One region of the Streptomyces sp. NPDC039465 genome, then DNA from elsewhere that is predicted to be linked to it. Evidence: riboswitches for the same ligand, from Rfam matches in the RefSeq annotation. Region 1 holds a riboswitch; each other region holds the start of a gene.

Region 1 (6,019 bases):
TGTCGTCGGGGCCGTGGAAGATCAGGGCCGGGACGCGCATGACCTCCGGGTCGGCGGCTTCCTGGAGCCGGTCGCCGTGCAGGCCGGTGCGGCCCTGGGCGGCCCGGACGGCGAGCGGCAGGAGCCTGCTGGGGGTGCGGCGGGCGGCGGCGAGGGCGCGCAGGGTGGCCTCCCAGTCGAGGACGGGCGAGTCCAGGACGAGTCCGCTGATGCGGTCGCGCAGGCCGGAGTTGGCGGCGGCGTGCAGGGCCATCGCGGCGCCGGTGGACCAGCCGTGCAGGATGACGCGGTCGGCGCCGAGGCGGACGGCGTGCCGGATGGCGGCGTCCACGTCGCGCCACTCCGAGTCGCCGAGGTGCCCGAGGCCGTCCGGGGAGCGGGGGGCGCCCGGGTCGCCCCGGTAGGCGAGGTTGAGCACCGGGAACTGGTGGCGGTTGAGGAAGGCGAGGAGATTGAGGGGGTGGTGCCGGGTGGTGCCGAGGCCGTGGACGGTGATGACCCAGGTGCCGCGGGCGGCCGGTACGAGCCAGGCAGGGAGGGCGCCCAGTTCGCCGGGGACCTCCAGGTCCTCGTGGTCGAGGCCGAGGGAGTCGGCGGGGGTGCCGCTGTAGAGCTGGGGGGTGAGCCGGACGCGGCTGCCGGTGTGCGGGGTGCCGTGCTCCACGCGCTCCAGGCGGCGTACGACGGTGTCCGCGGTGTGGGCGACGCCGTCGAGGACGGGGCCGACGACGGCGTGCAGGTCGTTGCCGGCGAGGCCGTAGGTGCCGGGGCGCAGGGCGGCGAGGCTGCGGGTCAGGGTGATCCGGCCGGGCGCCGTGTCGTGGACGGTGAGCCGGGGGTCGCCGGGCAGGGGCCGGCCGGGCGGTGTTCGCAGGGCCGCGTCGCTGGCGTACCGGCCGGCCGCGACCGCGGCCGCGCCGATGCCTATCAGGGTGGTGACGGCTGCTGCCGTCGCTGTAGCCGGGCGCACGCTCCCAGTGTCGGCACGACCGTCGCGCCGTGCCAGTGGGCGGCCCGCGCCCGGCGCCGGGCGCGGGCCGGGCCGGGTCAGGCCGGGCGGCCGTAGCCGTGGAGCTTCTCGGCGGCCTCGTCGAGCTGGGCAGGGGTGAGCAGGGAGGGGGTGCGGCCGGGGAGCGTGCTCGCGGTGAGCCAGACGTGGCACATCCATTCGAGCTGGGCCGTGCGGTCGTAGGCCTGGGCGAGGGTGTCGCCGTAGGTGAGGGTGCCGTGGTTGCGCAGGAGGCAGCCGGTGCGGCCGTCGAGGGCGTCGAGCACGTGGCCGGCGAGCTCCTCGGTGCCGTAGAGGGCGTACGGGGCGACGCGGACGGGGCCGCCGAGGGCGCCGGTCATGTAGTGCACGGCGGGGAGCTCGGGGACGAGGGTGGAGACGGCGGTGGCGTGGACGGCGTGGGTGTGGACGACGGCGGCGGCGGAGGTGTTCCGGTAGACGGCCAGGTGCATGGGCAGCTCGCTGGTGGGCGGGAGCGTGCCGCGCACGGGCCGCCCGTCGAGGCCGACGGCGAGGAGGTCCTCGTCGGCGAGACGGTCGTAGGGCACCGCGCTCGGGGTCACCAGGACGAGGTCCCCGACGCGGACGGAGACATTGCCCGACGTGCCGACGACGAGTCCGTCGGTGACGGTCCTGCGGGCCGTGGCCACGAGCTCCCGCCAGGCCTCTTCGAGAGTCTGTTCCATGGGGTCCATGGGGTGATCGTGCCAGCCGGGGGGTGCGGCCGCGGCAACGTGATCAGTATCTCTTCCGGGGTGCGGGGCAGACCGGCCGAAGAGACCCGCAAGAGCCCGAAAGCCGCGTCCTGCCCCGAAACCACGGGCCGGAGGGCCGCTTCGAACGGGAAGCGGAGGGACATGCACCCGAATGGGGACACCACCACAACCCTCCCAGTTCACCTTCCGTTCACTCAGGTTGCCTACGTTCATCCAGCCACTGACGTCAAACGATTGCCTGGGTAAATGGAACACATCACGCTGCTGCTCGCGATTGTGGTCGTGACAGCTCTCGTGTTCGATTTCACGAACGGTTTCCACGACACCGCCAACGCGATGGCGACGACCATCTCGACCGGTGCCCTCAAGCCCAAGACGGCGGTGGCCATGTCCGCCGTGCTCAACCTGGTCGGCGCGTTCCTGTCGGTGGAGGTTGCCAAGACGATCTCCAAGGGGCTCGTCAACGAGGAGGGCATCCAGCCCGAAGTCATCCTCGCCGCGCTCGTCGGCGCGATCCTCTGGAACCTGGTGACCTGGCTGGTCGGTCTGCCGTCCAGCTCCTCCCACGCCCTGATGGGCGGCCTCATCGGCGCGACCATCGCCGCGATCGGCGTCAGTGGCGTCAACGGCGGGATCGTCGTGACCAAGGTGCTCATCCCGGCGATCGCCGCGCCGCTGGTCGCCGGCCTGGCCGCGATGTTCGCCGCCCGCCTGACCTACCGCCTCGACAAGAACGCGGACCGCAAGACGACCGAGAAGGGCTACCGGGCCGGTCAGATCGCGTCCGCCGGTCTCGTCTCCCTCGCCCACGGCACGAACGACGCCCAGAAGACCATGGGCATCATCACCCTCGCCCTGGTCGCCGGCGGCGTCCTCGTCCCCGGCTCCAACCCGCCCGTCTGGGTCATCGTCTCCGCCGGTGTGGCGATCGCGCTCGGCACCTACCTCGGCGGCTGGCGCATCATCCGCACGATGGGCAAGGGCCTCACGGACCTCCAGCCGCAGCAGGGCTTCGCCGCCCAGACCAGCGCGGCCACCGTCATCCTGGCCTCCTCCAGCCTGGGCTTCTCCCTGTCGACCACGCACTCCTGCTCCGGCGCCGTCATGGGCGCGGGTCTGGGCCGCAAGGGCGGTGTCGTCCGCTGGTCGACCGCCACCCGGATGTTCGTCGCCTGGGGCCTGACCCTTCCGGCCGCGGGCCTGGTCGGGGCCGGAGCCGAGTACGTCGCCAGCCAGGGCGAGTGGGGCGTCTACGCCGTCGCGGCCTTCCTGGTCGCCTCCTGCGTCGCCATCTGGCTCGTCTCCCGCCGCCAGGTGGTCGACCACACCAACGTCAACGACGTCAGCCCCGACGCCGAGCCCGCGGGTGTCGTGACCACCGCCATCGCGGCTGTCACCCCGCCGCCGGCCGGCTCTGTCGCCGCCGTCGCGGACGAGGACCTGAAGACCACCATCCCCACGCCGGCCCCCACGGACCCGGCCGCTCCCACGGCCCCCGCCGCCGCGCTGTAAGGAACGAACCACATGAAGATCGACTGGGCAGCTCTCGGCTCCGTCTTCGGAGTCAGCCTCGTGGCGACCGTCGCCCTCGTGGGCCTGTTCACCCTCGGCATCGTCGGCCTCTCCAAGCAGGAGTCGGCCGCCGCCCAGGGAGGCTCCGCCACCCTGGCCCGTACCGGCGCCTACGCCTGCTTCGCGCTCTGCGCGGCGGCCGTGGCGTACGGCATCTATCTGATCGTCGTCTGACCACGGCGCTCCACGGCATACGGAAGGGCGGGCCGCACCACAAGGTGCGGCCCGCCCTTCCGTATGCGCAGGTCAAGGGTGAGTTGACGGGCCTTCGGGCAGCGTGGTGGACTGCCGGGGCCATTACGGCGGCAGTAGAGGAAGTCCGGTGCGAATCCGGCGCGGTCCCGCCACTGTGACCGGGGAGCTGATCCCCGGGAGCCAGGAACTCTCACCGCCGGTCACGTCGAGCCAGGGCGCGGACCCTGAGTGAGGACATTGCGCCATGCCTGGCCGCAGCAGAGCGACCGCTGTCTACGCGTACGGGGCCACCGCAGGCCTGGTGGCCGATCTCGTCCTGGGGGACCCCCGCCGGGGCCATCCCGTCGCCGCCTTCGGCCGGGCCGCCGGAGCCGTCGAGCGCGCGCTCTGGCGCGACCATCGCGGCTGGGGCGCACTGCACACCGCCGTCTGCGCCGGAGGAGCCGCCGCCGCGGGCGCGCTCGCGGCCCGCGCCGTACGCGGCCACGGCGCCGCGTCCGTCGCCCTGACCGCGGCCTGCGTCTGGTCCGTCGTGGGCGGTACGTCCCTGGGCCGCGAGGCCCGCGCCATCGGCGGGGCGCTCGCCGCCGCGGACCTGGAGGTCGCCCGGGAGCGGCTGCCGCATCTGTGCGGCCGGGACCCGCAGGCCCTGGACGGTCCCGGGATCGCCCGCGCGGTGGTGGAGTCCGTCGCCGAGAACACCTCCGACGCCGTCGTGGGCGCGCTGGTGTGGGGCGCGGTGGCCGGGGTGCCCGGTCTGGTCGGGTTCCGGGCCGTGAACACCCTGGACGCCATGGTGGGCCACAAGTCGCCGCGCCACCGCCGCTTCGGCTGGGCCTCGGCCCGCCTCGACGACCTCGCCGGCTGGCCCGGAGCCCGGCTCACCGCCGCCCTGGCCACGGCCGCCGGCGGCGACCCGCGCGGCGCGCTGCGGGCCTGGCGGGCCGACGCGGACCGGCACCCGAGCCCCAACGCCGGCCCGGTGGAGGCCTCGTTCGCGGGCGCCCTCGGCGTACGGCTCGGCGGCACCCTCTCGTACGGCGGCCGGGTCGAGCACCGGCCCGTCCTCAACGGCGACGGCCGGGACGTCGAGGTGGCGGACATCGAACGCGCGGTGCGGCTGTCGCGCCGGGTGAGCGCGCTGGCCCTGGCCGCGTGCGTGGGCGGGCGGCTGGCCGTGACGGCCATGAAGCGGAGGCGTACATGAGGGGCGGGAGCGGGGGCGGCCTCGGCGGCGGGCTGATGGTCGCCGGGACCACGTCGGACGCGGGCAAGAGCGTCGTGACCGCCGGCATCTGCCGCTGGCTGGTCCGCAAGGGCGTCAAGGTCGCGCCGTTCAAGGGGCAGAACATGTCCCTGAACTCCTTCGTCACCCGTGAGGGCGCGGAGATCGGCCGGGCGCAGGCCATGCAGGCGCAGGCCGCGCGCGTGGAGCCGACGGCGCTGATGAACCCGGTCCTGCTGAAGCCCGGCAGCGACCGCTCCAGCCAGGTGGTGCTCATGGGCAAGCCGGTCGGCGAGATGAGCGCCCGCGGCTACCACGGCGGACGGCAGCGCGAGCTGTACGAGCCGGTGGTGGCGTGCCTGGAGGAGCTGCGGGGCACGTATGACGCCGTGATCTGCGAGGGGGCCGGAAGTCCGGCGGAGATCAATCTACGCCGCACCGACATCGTGAACATGGGCATCGCGCGCGCCGCGCGCTTCCCCGTCGTGGTGGTCGGGGACATCGACCGCGGCGGGGTGTTCGCCCAGTTCTTCGGTACGACGGCGCTGCTCGCGCCCGAGGACCAGGAGCTGGTCGCCGGCTATCTCGTGAACAAGTTCCGGGGCGATGTGACGCTCCTGACGCCGGGGCTCGACATGCTGAAGGGGCTCACGGGACGGCCGACGTTCGGGGTCCTGCCGTACGCCCACGGGCTCGGCATCGACGAGGAGGACGGGCTGCGGGTGCCCCTGCGGGGCGCGGTCCGCGAGTCGGTGGTGGCGCCGCCGGTCGGTGCGGACGTGCTGCGGGTCGCCGTGTGCGCGGTCCCCCTGATGTCCAACTTCACCGACGTGGACGCGCTCGCCGCGGAGCCCGGTGTGGTGGTGCGGTTCGTGGACCGGGCCGAGGAGCTCGTCGACGCGGACCTGGTCGTCGTCCCCGGCACCCGCGGGACGGTGAAGGCGCTGGCCTGGCTGCGCGAGCGCGGCCTCGCCGACGCGATCGGGCGCCGGGCGGCCGAGGGCCGGCCGGTGCTGGGCATCTGCGGCGGCTTCCAGGCCCTGGCGGAGCGGATCGTGGACGACGTCGAGTCCCGGGCCGGTGAGGTCGAGGGGCTCGGGCTGCTGCCCGTGGACGTACGGTTCGCCCGCGAGAAGACCCTCGCCCGGCCGGTGGGCGAGGCGCTCGGGGAGCGGGTCGAGGGGTACGAGATCCACCACGGCGTCGCCGACGTGCGCGGTGGCGAGCCGTTCCTGGACGGCTGCCGGGTGGGCGCGGTGTGGGGCACGCACTGGCACGGGTCGCTGGAGAGCGACGGCTTCC
Region 2 (6,019 bases), on a different contig from region 1:
TCGATCTCGGGGGTGCGCGGGGTGACGCCGGTGGCGACCACGATCTCGTCGAAGCCGTCCAGGTCGCCCGCCCCGACCGGGGTGTCCAGGCGGACGTCGACACCGCGTAGGTCGAGCTGCGTACGGAAGTAGCGCAGCGTCTCGTTGAACTCCTCCTTGCCCGGCACCCGCTTGGCGATGTTGAGCTGGCCGCCGATCTCCGGCGCGGCGTCGAACAGCGTGACCTGGTGGCCGCGTTCGGCGGCCGAGACGGCGCAGGCGAGACCGGCCGGGCCCGCGCCGACGACCGCGATCCGCTTGGCCAGCCGGGTGGGGGAGAGGACCAGTTCGGTCTCGTGGCAGGCGCGCGGGTTCACCAGACAGGAGGTGATCTTGAGGCTGAAGGTGTGGTCCAGGCAGGCCTGGTTGCAGCCGATGCAGGTGTTGATGGTGTCGGCGCGGTTCTCGGCGGCCTTGGCGACGAAGTCGGGATCGGCGAGGAACGGCCGGGCCATCGAGATCATGTCCGCGCGGCCCTCGGCGAGGATCTCCTCGGCGACCTCGGGCGTGTTGATGCGGTTGCTGGTCACCAGCGGCACGGAGACCGCGCCCATCAGCTTCTTGGTGACCCAGGTGTAGGCGCCGCGCGGCACCGAGGTGGCGATGGTGGGGATACGGGCCTCGTGCCAGCCGATGCCGGTGTTGATGATCGTGGCCCCGGCCGCCTCGATCTCCTTGGCGAGCGCGACGACCTCCTCCAGGGTCGAGCCGCCGGGCACCAGGTCGAGCATGGAGAGCCGGTAGACGACGATGAAGTCCTCGCCGACCCGCTCACGGATACGGCGGACGATCTCCAGTGGGAAGCGGGTCCGGTTCTCGTAGCTGCCGCCCCAGCGGTCCGTGCGCCGGTTGGTGGCCGAGGCGATGAACTCGTTGATCAGATAGCCCTCGGAGCCCATGACCTCGACGCCGTCGTAACCGGCGGCGCGTGCCAGCTCGGCGCAGCGGGCGTAGTCCTCGACGGTCTGCTCGACTTCGGCGTCGGTGAGCTCGTTGGGGACGAAGGGGCTGATCGGGGCCTGGATCGGGCTCGGCGCGACGAGGGCGGGGTGGTAGGCGTACCGGCCGAAGTGCAGGATCTGCAGGGCGATCCGGCCGCCCTCGGCGTGCACCGCGTCCGTGATGAGGCGGTGCTCGGCCGCCTCCTCCTCGGTGGTGAGCTTGGCGCCGCCGTCCCAGGGGCGCCCGGCCTCGTTCGGCGCGATGCCGCCGGTGACGATGAGGCCCACGCCGCCGCGGGCCCGCTCGGCGTAGAAGGCGGCCATGCGCGCGAAGCCGTTCTCGGCCTCCTCGAGCCCGACGTGCATCGATCCCATGAGCACCCGGTTGGGCAGGGTGGTGAACCCGAGGTCGAGCGGGCTCAGCAGGTGCGGGTACGGGGTCATGGGGGGCGCCTCCTCGCGCAGTCTTCGTCGACCTCCGTTCTAAGGGACCCCAACCGGTTATGCAACTAGTTGCAGAAGGGTGGGGGTGTGAGCTCTACTACTCGGTAGCAAAGCCGCGGACGAACCCGCCTTATCGGGCCGCCACCCAGGCGTCCAGCTCCTCTGGCGTACGCGGCCCCGCGGCACCCTCGTCCAGCAGGCCCTGCGCGCGCAGCACCGCCGCCACCGCCATCCCCCACGGCCGCCGCAGCCGCGCCGCGTCCAGCAGCGCGTCGTCGGCCAGGAGCTCCGCGATCGGGCCGGTCCGCAGCCCCTGGGGCGAGAGCACCGCCGCGTCGTCCGCCCAGCGCAACGCCAGATCCACGTCGTGCGTCGCCATCACCACCGTCGTCCCGGACGCCCGCAGCCGGGCCAGCGCCTCCAGCAGCCGCTCCTGCCCGTGCGGGTCGAGCCCGGCCGTCGGCTCGTCCATGATCAGCACCCGGGGCCGCATGGCGACGGCGCCCGCGATGGCGGCCCGCTTGCGCTGCCCGTATGACAGCAGATGCGTCGGCCGGTCCGCCAGCGCCACGATGTCCAGCGCCTCCAAGGCCTCGGCCACCCGGGCCCGTACCTCCTCCTCGGCCAGCCCCAGATTCATCGGCCCGAACGACACGTCCTGCTCGACCGAGGCCGCGAACAGCTGGTCGTCCGGGTCCTGCACGACCAGCTGCACGGTCGTCCGCAGCCGGGTAAGACCCTTGCGGTCGTACGACACATCCTCGCCGTCGAGCAGCAGCCGGCCCCGGCCCACCCGCAGCCCGCCGCTGAGCAGCCGCAGCAGCGTCGTCTTGCCGCTGCCGTTGCGGCCGAGCAGCGCCATCGCCCGGCCCCGCGGTACGGCGAAGGAGATCCCCTCCAGGACGGGCGGGCCGTCCTCATAGGCGAAACCCGCCCCGACCAGCTCAACAACAGGCGACTCAGGGCTCACGGCAGGGACCTTTCCAGTACGAGAGTGACGGCGACCAGACCCGCGAGGAGCGCCCCGGTCGCGGCGAGGAAACGGCGGGAGACGACGGCCTCGGGCACCAGCACCCGCAGCGTGCCGTCGTAGCCGCGCCCGGCGAGACCGCCCTGCAGCCGCTGGGCCCGGTCGAAGGCGCGGACGAACGCGGTCGCGCCGAGCCCGGCCAGCGAGCGCCAGGCCGCTGCCCGGGTGGTCAGCCCCAGCCGCGCGGCCTGCGCCTGCCGGATCCGGGCCATGGCGTCGAGGAGCAGAAAGCTGATCCGGTACATGACCAGGGCGACATCCACCACGGGCGCCGGAACCCCGGCCCGTACCAGCCGCGGCAGCACGTCGGAGACCGGTGTCGTGAAGGCGAACAGCAGCACCCCGAGCGACGCGGACGAGGTCCGCAGCAGCAGCTCGCCGGCCCGCACCGGCCCGTCGGGGGCCAGGGTGACGAACCCCTCCGCCCCGCCGACCTGGAAGAGCAGCGGCACCGCCCCCGTCACACAGAAACCCAGCGGGATCCGGAATGCCCGCCACAGCTGGCGCGGCGCGACCCCCGCCGGGCCAAGGAGAACCGCCAGCGTGACGGCCGCGACCAGCACGGCCCCCGGCCACGGCGGCAGACAGACCGCGCACAGGGTCAGTCCGAAGCCGAGCGCGGCCTTCTCGCACGGATGACGGCGGCGCCAGCGACTGCTGTGCGCCGCCGCGTCGATGGGCAGCACCGGCGGCTAGGGGAGCGGATGACCGGCGGCGGATCCGTCACGGGCACCGTCGCCGGTCCCGTGCGCCTCGGCCACCTCGTGGTGCTCGGCGGCCTTGGCCCGGGCCTCGCCCTGGCGGCGGCCCCTGCGCAGCCCGAAGTAGTACGCGAGGACTCCGGCGCCGATCGCCGCCTGGAGGGAGAACAGCGCCGACTCGATCTCGCCGGACGGCGGCTCGTACAGCGGGCTGAACCACGGCTCGTAGTCCGGCTCGATCTCCGTGATCGCCGCCTCGGCCTCGCCGTCGGCGCCGGCGAACGGCTCCTCCTTGTGGTCGCCGAGCCCCAGCACCAGCGGCAGGACGGCGAGCGCCGCCACGACGAGCAGCAGCAGTGTGTTGATCTTCGCGTTACGGCTCATCGGACCGCGGCCTCCGTCGTCGTGTCGCCCTTGCGCCCGCCCTGGAGCAGCACGCCGAGCCGGGTCAGTTCACCCTTGCTGGACTGGATCAGCAGCCGCATCACCAGGACGGTGAGCAGGCCCTCGCTGACCGCCAGCGGGATCTGGGTGACGGCGAAGATGGAACCGAACTTGGCCAGCGCGCCCAGGAAGCCGCTGCTCGGGTCGGGGAACGCCAGGGCGAGCTGGACGCTGGTGACGCAGTACGTCACCAGATCCGCGACGAACGCGCCGAAGAACACGCTCACCATCAGCGGCACGTCGAAGCGGCGCAGCAGCCAGTACACCCCGAAGCCGGCCCATGGCCCGGCGATCGCCATCGAGAAGACGTTGGCGCCCAGGGTGGTCAGACCGCCGTGCGCGAGCAGCAGCGCCTGGAAGAGCAGTGTGATCGTGCCAAGCACCGCCATGATCGGCGGCCGGAAGAGGATCGCGCCCAGACCCGTCCCGGTCGGATGCGAGCAACTGCCCGTCACCGACGGAATCTTCAGGGCGGAGAGCACGAAGGTGAAGGCGCCCGACGCGCCGAGCAGCAGAGTGGACTCGGGATTGGCCTTGACCTCGCGGGTCAGGGCACGTACGCCGTGGACGACGAAGGGAGCGGACGCGACGCCCCAGGCGGCCGCGTGCAACGGGGGCAGATACCCCTCGGCTATATGCATGGTTGGGAGACCCTCTCCAGCACCTCGTGGATGGACTGACGCGCCTTGGCCGGTCTCCTGGCTGACGGGTCCTGCCGCCCGGGCTCCGCCTTCCCGGACGCCGCGGTCTCCCGCGGCGGTCCAGTGGCTTCCTTGCGGAGGGAGCCGGACTTCCCGATCACAGTGGCGAGGGCCGCACCGGTACTTCACCGGTTTCCCGTTCACCAAGGCGGTGTGACACTAGTGCGTTGACCTGCTGCATCACAAGCCGCGCACGGATGCGTACGCATCATGACTTGCGGTACGCGTACGCCTCCCCGGCCGCCGCCTCTACCGCGTCCAGGTCCCCGCCGGCCGACGCCGTGACGACCGCCGCGACGGCGCCCTCCACGAACGGCGCGTCCACCAGCCGGGTCTCCTCGGGCAGTTCGTCCCCCTCGGCGAGCAGCGCCTTCACCGTCAGTACGGCGCTGCCCAGGTCGGCCAGGACCGCGACGCCCGCGCCCCGGTCGACCGCCCGCGCGGCCTCGGTGATCAGCTCCACGCTGGTGCCGAGCCCGCCGTCCGGCGCCCCGCCGGCCGGGGCGACGGGTGCGGTGGCGCCGCCCGCCGCCAGCCCCACGGCCAGCTCGGCGACGGCGGCCGCGACCTGCGCGCTGTGCGACACCAGCACGATCCCGACCGGTCCTACGGCGCTCACCGGGCCACCTCTTCCAGGGCCGCGACGAGCAGCGCCGACGAGGTCGCCCCCGGGTCCTGATGCCCCACACTGCGCTCGCCGAGATAACTGGCCCTGCCCTTGCGCGCCCGCAGCGGTACGGTAGCCAGCGCGCCCTCCTCGGCGGCCTCCCGCGCCGCCGTGAACGACTGGCCGAGCGCCGAGGCCGCCGGCTCCAGGGCGTCCAGCATCGTCTTGTCCCCGGCCACGGCGCCGCCGAGCTGGGCGACCGCGGCCACGCCCGTACGCAGCGCCTCGGCCAGCTGGTCGCGGCTGACCTCGGAGGCCTCACCCAGCGCCTTGCCGGTGCTCCGCAGCAGCGTCCCGTACAGCGGCCCGGACGCCCCGCCGACGGTCGAGATCAACTGCCGCCCCGCCAGGGTCAGTACGGCCCCGGGCGTGGCGGGCTCCTCCTTGTCGAGGGCGGCGGCGACGGCGGCGAAACCGCGCCGCATGTTGGTGCCGTGATCGGCGTCGCCGATGGCCGAGTCCAGTTCGGTGAGCCGGTCGGCCTCACGGTCGACGGCGGCCGCGGCGGTGGTCAGCCAGCGCCGGAAGAAGAGCGCGTCCAGAGCGGTCGGGTCGGACATGGCGGCCCTCACCGTCCCCAGCGCAGGGCGGGCGTCTTCACCGGCGCGTCCCACAGTCGCAGCAGCTCCTCGTCGGCCTGGCAGAGGGTGACGGAGCAGCCGGCCATGTCAAGCGAGGTCACATAGTTCCCCACGAGCGTTCGGGCGACCGACACCCCCCGCTCGCTGAGCACCCGCTGCACCTCCGCGTTGAACCCGTACAGCTCGAGCAGCGGTGTCGCGCCCATGCCGTTGACCAGGACCAGCACCGGGCCGCCGGGCCGCAGATCGTCCAGGACGGCGTCGACGGCGAGGTCCGCGATCTCCCGCGACGTCATCATGGCGCGCCGCTCACGCCCCGGCTCGCCATGGATCCCGATCCCCAACTCCAGCTCGCCGGGGGCGAGATCGAAGGTGGGGCTGCCCTTGGCCGGAGTGGTGCAGGCGCTCAGCGCCACCCCGAAACTCCGCGACCTCTCGTTCACCCGCCGCGCGACGCTTTCCACCAGCTCC
Region 3 (6,019 bases), on a different contig from region 1:
CGCCCGCCTGCAGCGGCCGAACGGCTGACCCGAAGGACTGGCCCGAACGGCTGAGAAAAGCCTGGTAATTCGGTGAACCGGTGCCCCGGCACATCCGTGAGGAGTGCCGGGGCACCGGTATGTCCAGGGCCGGCGGTCAGATCGACACTCGTCCGTTATTCGGACGGGGGTTCCATAGACCGAAACAGTCCCCTAGATTTCCTGCGCATTACGCAGGTGATCAGCGGAGGGGACGGTATCGCCGTATGTCGGAAGAGACGCAAGGAAAACCGCCGACCATCACGCCTTTGCGCGTCGTGGTGGCGCTGTGCCTCATCGCACCGTTCGTGGCCATGCTCTGGGTGAGCTCGTACGCGAAGACCGAGCCGGCCTTCATCGGCATGCCGTTCTTCTACTGGTACCAGATGGCCTGGGTCCTGATCTCGACCGCTTTGACGATGGTCGCGTACAAGCTGTGGCAGCGTGACCAGCGCGCCCGCAAGGAAGGTGCGTCGAAGTGAAGGACGGCGTGAACGGCGTCGCACTCGCCGTCTTCATCTTCTTCTTCCTGGCCGTCACGGTCATGGGATTCCTCGCCTCGCGCTGGCGCCGGGCGGAGAACGAGAACAGCCTCGACGAATGGGGCCTCGGCGGCCGCTCGTTCGGCACCTGGGTGACCTGGTTCCTGCTCGGCGGCGACCTCTACACCGCGTACACCTTCGTCGCCGTCCCGGCGGCGATCTACGCGGCGGGCGCGGCGGGCTTCTTCGCCGTCCCGTACACGATCCTGGTGTACCCGCTGATCTTCACCTTCCTGCCCCGGCTCTGGTCGGTGTCGCACAAGCACGGGTACGTCACCACCTCCGACTTCGTCCGGGGCCGCTTCGGCTCCAAGGGCCTGTCGCTGGCGGTCGCCGTCACCGGCCTGCTCGCCACCATGCCGTACATCGCCCTCCAGCTCGTCGGCATCCAGGCCGTCCTGGACGTGATGGGCGTGGGCGGCGGCGAGACCACCCACTGGTTCATCAAGGACCTGCCGCTGCTGATCGCCTTCGGTGTGCTCGCGGCCTACACCTACTCCTCCGGCCTGCGGGCCCCCGCGCTGATCGCCTTCGTCAAGGACACGCTGATCTACATCGTCATCGCGGTGGCGATCATCTACATCCCGATCAAGCTCGGCGGCTTCGACGAGATCTTCGCCAAGGCCGGTGAGGCGTACGCGCAGATCAACCCCGCGACCGACAAGCCGCGCGGGGCGCTCGTGCCCGGGGAGATGGGCCAGTGGGGGTACGCCACCCTCGCGCTGGGCTCCGCGCTCGCGCTCTTCATGTACCCGCACTCGATCACGGCGACGCTCTCCTCGCGCAGCCGTGAAGTCATCCGCCGCAACACCACGATCCTGCCGCTCTACTCGCTGATGCTGGGCCTGCTGGCGCTGCTCGGCTTCATGGCGATCGCCGCGGGTGTGAAGGTGAAGAACGGTCAGCTGGCCATCCCGCAGCTGTTCGAGAACATGTTCCCGGACTGGTTCACGGGCATCGCCTTCGCCGCCATCGGCATCGGCGCGCTGGTCCCGGCGGCGATCATGTCGATCGCGGCCGCGAACCTCTTCACCCGCAACATCTACAAGGACTTCCTGAAGCCGGACGCCACGCCGGCGCAGGAGACCAAGGTCTCCAAGCTGGTGTCGCTGCTGGTGAAGGTGGGCGCGCTGGCCTTCGTCCTCACCATGGACAAGACCGTCGCCATCAACTTCCAGCTCCTCGGCGGCATCTGGATCCTCCAGACCTTCCCGGCGCTGGTGGGCGGCCTGTTCACCCGCTGGTTCCACCGCTGGGCGCTGCTGGCCGGCTGGGCGGTCGGCATGGTCTACGGCACCGCGGCGGCGTACGGGGTCGCGAGTCCGACGCAGAAGCACTTCGGCGGCTCGTCGGCCGAGATCCCCGGCATCGGCGAGATCGGCTACATCGGTCTGACCGCGTTCGTCCTGAATGTCGTCGTGACGGTCGTGCTCACCTTCGTGCTGCGGGCGGCCAAGGCGCCCGAGGGCGTCGACGAGACCTCCCCGTCCGACTACACCGCGGACGCGGGCGACCCGGGCGTCAAGACGGAGCTGCCTCCGGCGACGGCCGGCTCGGCGCACTGACCTCCCGGCCTCCCGAGGGCCGTCGGGTGTTCCTTCGCGGAGCGCCCGGCGGCCCTCGTCGCGTGTGCGCGGCGATTCGGTGGGCGCCGGCGGCCCGGCCGGGTCACACTCACGCCATGGAGATAGCCATTCGTACGGCACTGCCGGCCGAGTACGAGGCCCTCGGCGAACTCACCGCACAGGCCTATCTGGACGACGGCCACCTCGATCTCAACGAGGACGACGACTACCTGGGCGTCCTGCGGGACGTGGCCCGCCGGGCCGCCGAGGCGGAGGTGCTGGTCGCCGTGGACCCCCGGGGGTGCCTCCTCGGTGGCGTGACCTTCGTCGCCTCAGGGGCGCGGCCGTGGGCCGACGTCGCCCGGGCGGACGAGGCCGAGTTCCGGATGCTGGCGGTCTCCAAGGAGGCGCGCGGACAGGGAGCGGGCGAGGCGCTCGTACGGGCCTGTGTGGAGCGGGCGCGGGCCACGGAGGGGTGCGTACGGCTGATGCTGTCGACCCAGCCGTCGATGGGGTCGGCCCACCGGATCTACGAGCGGATGGGGTTCGTACGGACTCCTGAGCGGGACTGGGAGCCGATTCCCGGTCTCCGGCTGCTCACCTACGGGTTGGAGCTCTGACGGGGAGTCCGGATACACGACACACAACATGTGGGGGGTGCCGCATCCGGCGCCCCCCACATGTATGCTCATGCTCGCTGTCGTCGCAGGGGAATCCGGTGGAAATCCGGAACTGTCCCGCAACGGTGTGTTTGGTGTACGTGTGCACCCGATGAGTCCGAGGACCTGCCGACAGCGCGCCCGGTCCGTCCGTTCCGGGTGCCGAAGACGTCCGGGCCTCGCGGAATGGGCCGGTGGACGCCGCGCATCCGCCGTCACCGGTGTGTGCCCGTGCGCCCCGACTCCTGCCGCCGGCCCCGAGCCGAGCGAGGGAGAGCCCCCACAGTGACCATCGCGCCCGCCGATCCGGCCTCAGCGATTGAGAACGACGGACCCGGGACCGTACTCCTGCGGACCCTGACCGACCTCACCGCCGATCTGCCCGAGACCGACCCGGGACGGGTGGCGGCCGCCGCGCTGCGCGGCCGGCACGCCGGTTCGGACGAGGCGGAGCTGCGGGAGCTGGCCACCGAGGCGGCCGCCGGGCTGATCTCCGAGGACCCCGCCTACTCCCGGCTCGCCGCCCGGCTGCTCACCCGCGCCATCGCCGACGAGGCGGCCGGCCAGGGCGCCGTGTCGTTCTCCGCGTCGGTCGCGGTCGGCCACCGGGAGGGCCTGATCGCGGACCGTACGGCCGACTTCGTGGCGCTGCACGCGGCCCGTATGGACGCGCTGATCGACCTCGACGCGGACGACCGCTTCGGCTACTTCGGTCTGCGCACGCTCTACTCGCGCTATCTGCTGCGCCACCCCCTGACCCGCAAGGTGATCGAGACCCCGCAGCACTTCATGCTGCGCGTGGCCGCCGGTCTCGCCGAGGACGACTCCGAGCTCGCCCTGGACGAGGTCGCCTCGCTGTACCGGCTGATGAGCCGGCTGGACTACCTGCCCTCCTCCCCCACGCTCTTCAACTCCGGCACCCGCCACCCGCAGATGTCCTCCTGCTATCTGCTGGACTCGCCGCTGGACGAGCTGGACTCGATCTACGACCGCTACCACCAGGTCGCGCGGCTGTCGAAGCACGCGGGCGGCATCGGCCTCTCGTACTCCCGTATCCGCGCCCGCGGTTCGCTGATCCGCGGCACCAACGGCCATTCCAACGGCATCGTGCCGTTCCTGAAGACGCTGGACGCCTCCGTCGCCGCGGTGAACCAGGGCGGCCGCCGCAAGGGCGCGGCCGCGGTCTACCTGGAGACCTGGCACGCGGACATCGAGGAGTTCCTGGAGCTGCGCGACAACACCGGTGAGGACGCCCGGCGTACGCACAACCTGAACCTCGCGCACTGGATCCCGGACGAGTTCATGCGCCGGGTCGACGCGGACGGCGAGTGGTCGCTGTTCTCCCCGGCGGACGTGCCGGAGCTGGTGGACCTGTACGGCGAGGAGTTCGACGCCGCCTACCTCAAGGCCGAGGCGGCGGGCCTGGCCAAGAAGACCATGCCGGCCCGCGACCTGTACGGCCGCATGATGCGTACGCTCGCGCAGACCGGCCAGGGCTGGATGACGTTCAAGGACGCCTCCAACCGGACCGCGAACCAGACGGCCCTGCCCGGCACGGTGGTGCACTCCTCGAACCTCTGCACCGAGATCATCGAGGTCACCAACGACGACGAGACCGCGGTCTGCAACCTCGGCTCGGTCAACCTCGGCGCGTTCGTGCTCCCCGGGACGGGCGAGCTGGACTGGGAGCGCCTGGACGAGACGGTCCGTACGGCCGTGACGTTCCTCGACCGGGTCGTGGACATCAACTTCTACCCGACCGAGCAGGCGGGCCGGTCCAACGCCAAGTGGCGCCCGGTGGGCCTGGGCGCGATGGGCCTCCAGGACGTCTTCTTCAAGCTGCGGCTGCCCTTCGACTCCGCCGAGGCGAAGGCGCTGTCCACGAAGATCGCCGAGCGGATCATGCTGGCGGCGTACGAGGCCTCGGCCGACCTCGCCGAGCGCAACGGCCCGGTCCCGGCCTGGGCCGAGACCCGTACCGCCCAGGGCGTGCTGCACCCCGACCACTACGGCGTGGAGAAGGCCTGGCCGGAGCGGTGGGAGGCGCTGCGGGCGCGGATCGCGAAGACCGGAATGCGCAACTCGCTGCTGCTCGCCATCGCCCCGACCGCGACGATCGCCTCGATCGCCGGTGTGTACGAGTGCATCGAGCCGCAGGTCTCCAACCTGTTCAAGCGCGAGACGCTCTCGGGTGAGTTCCTCCAGGTCAACTCCTACCTGGTGGAGGAGCTGAAGGAGCTCGGCGTGTGGGACGCGCAGACCCGTGAGGCGCTGCGCGAGGCCAACGGCTCGGTGGCGGGCTTCACCTGGGTGCCGGCCGAGGTGCGCGAGCTGTACCGCACGGCGTGGGAGATCCCGCAGCGCGGTCTGATCGACATGGCCGCGGCGCGGACCCCGTTCCTGGACCAGTCGCAGTCGCTGAACCTGTTCATGGAGACGCCGACGATCGGCAAGCTGTCGTCGATGTACGCGTACGCCTGGAAGCAGGGGCTGAAGACCACGTACTACCTGCGCTCCCGCCCGGCGACGAAGATCGCCCGCGCGGCCCGCGCCGCCACCACCGTCCCCCTCCAGCAGACGGCCGCCGACGCCGACGCGATCGCCTGCTCCCTTGAGAACCCCGAGTCCTGCGAGGCCTGCCAGTAATGTCCGAGAAAAACCTGCTCGACCCGGGCTTCGAGCTGACTCTCCGTCCGATGCGCTACCCCGACTTCTACGAGCGCTACCGGGACGCGATCAAGAACACCTGGACCGTGGAGGAGGTCGACCTCCACTCCGACGTGGCCGACCTCGCCAAGCTCAGCCCGGGTGAGCAGCACATGATCGGCCGTCTGGTGGCGTTCTTCGCGACCGGCGACTCGATCGTGGCGAACAACCTCGTGCTGACGCTGTACAAGCACATCAACTCCCCGGAGGCGCGCCTTTATCTGTCGCGCCAGCTCTTCGAGGAGGCCGTGCACGTCCAGTTCTATCTGACGCTGCTCGACACCTACCTGCCCGACCCCGACGACCGGGCCGCCGCGTTCGACGCCGTCGAGAACATCCCCTCCATCCGCGAGAAGGCGCAGTTCTGCTTCAAGTGGATGGACTCGGTCGAGAAGATCGACCGCCTGGAGACCCAGGCCGACCGCCGCCGCTTCCTGCTGAACCTGATCTGCTTCGCGGCGTGCATCGAGGGTCTGTTCTTCTACGGCGCGTTCGCCTACGTGTACTGGTTCCGGTCCCGGGGCCTGCT

The links. Region 1 has a riboswitch for cobalamin ahead of ACZ7LT_RS00350 (cobalamin biosynthesis protein). Riboswitches for the same ligand answer to the same signal wherever they lie in the genome.
Region 2: linked by a shared signal. The riboswitch ahead of ACZ7LT_RS26920 (energy-coupling factor ABC transporter permease) and the one ahead of ACZ7LT_RS00350 (cobalamin biosynthesis protein) in region 1 are both predicted to bind cobalamin.
Region 3: linked by a shared signal. The riboswitch ahead of ACZ7LT_RS21970 (ribonucleoside-diphosphate reductase subunit alpha) and the one ahead of ACZ7LT_RS00350 (cobalamin biosynthesis protein) in region 1 are both predicted to bind cobalamin.

What each region holds. Positions count from the first base shown of each region.
Region 1 covers NZ_JBVKAP010000001.1:61,711-67,729, forward strand. The annotation lists gene ACZ7LT_RS00330 (alpha/beta hydrolase family protein) at 1-970, opposite strand, end outside; gene ACZ7LT_RS00335 (class II aldolase/adducin family protein) at 1,048-1,704, opposite strand; gene ACZ7LT_RS00340 (inorganic phosphate transporter) at 1,972-3,237, shown strand; gene ACZ7LT_RS00345 (hypothetical protein) at 3,250-3,471, shown strand; cobalamin riboswitch at 3,562-3,701, shown strand; gene ACZ7LT_RS00350 (cobalamin biosynthesis protein) at 3,737-4,699, shown strand; gene ACZ7LT_RS00355 (cobyric acid synthase) at 4,696-6,019, shown strand, end outside.
Region 2 covers NZ_JBVKAP010000009.1:25,344-31,362, reverse strand. The annotation lists gene ACZ7LT_RS26940 (NADPH-dependent 2,4-dienoyl-CoA reductase) at 1-1,424, opposite strand, end outside; gene ACZ7LT_RS26935 (energy-coupling factor ABC transporter ATP-binding protein) at 1,555-2,394, opposite strand; gene cbiQ (cobalt ECF transporter T component CbiQ) at 2,391-3,140, opposite strand; gene ACZ7LT_RS26925 (energy-coupling factor ABC transporter substrate-binding protein) at 3,147-3,539, opposite strand; gene ACZ7LT_RS26920 (energy-coupling factor ABC transporter permease) at 3,536-4,240, opposite strand; cobalamin riboswitch at 4,271-4,463, opposite strand; gene ACZ7LT_RS26915 (PTS-dependent dihydroxyacetone kinase phosphotransferase subunit DhaM) at 4,509-4,919, opposite strand; gene dhaL (dihydroxyacetone kinase subunit DhaL) at 4,916-5,527, opposite strand; gene dhaK (dihydroxyacetone kinase subunit DhaK) at 5,536-6,019, opposite strand, start outside.
Region 3 covers NZ_JBVKAP010000006.1:345,012-351,030, forward strand. The annotation lists gene ACZ7LT_RS21950 (GntR family transcriptional regulator) at 1-28, shown strand, start outside; gene ACZ7LT_RS21955 (DUF3311 domain-containing protein) at 246-500, shown strand; gene mctP (monocarboxylate uptake permease MctP) at 497-2,125, shown strand; gene ACZ7LT_RS21965 (GNAT family N-acetyltransferase) at 2,242-2,745, shown strand; cobalamin riboswitch at 2,810-2,932, shown strand; gene ACZ7LT_RS21970 (ribonucleoside-diphosphate reductase subunit alpha) at 3,070-5,430, shown strand; gene ACZ7LT_RS21975 (ribonucleotide-diphosphate reductase subunit beta) at 5,430-6,019, shown strand, end outside.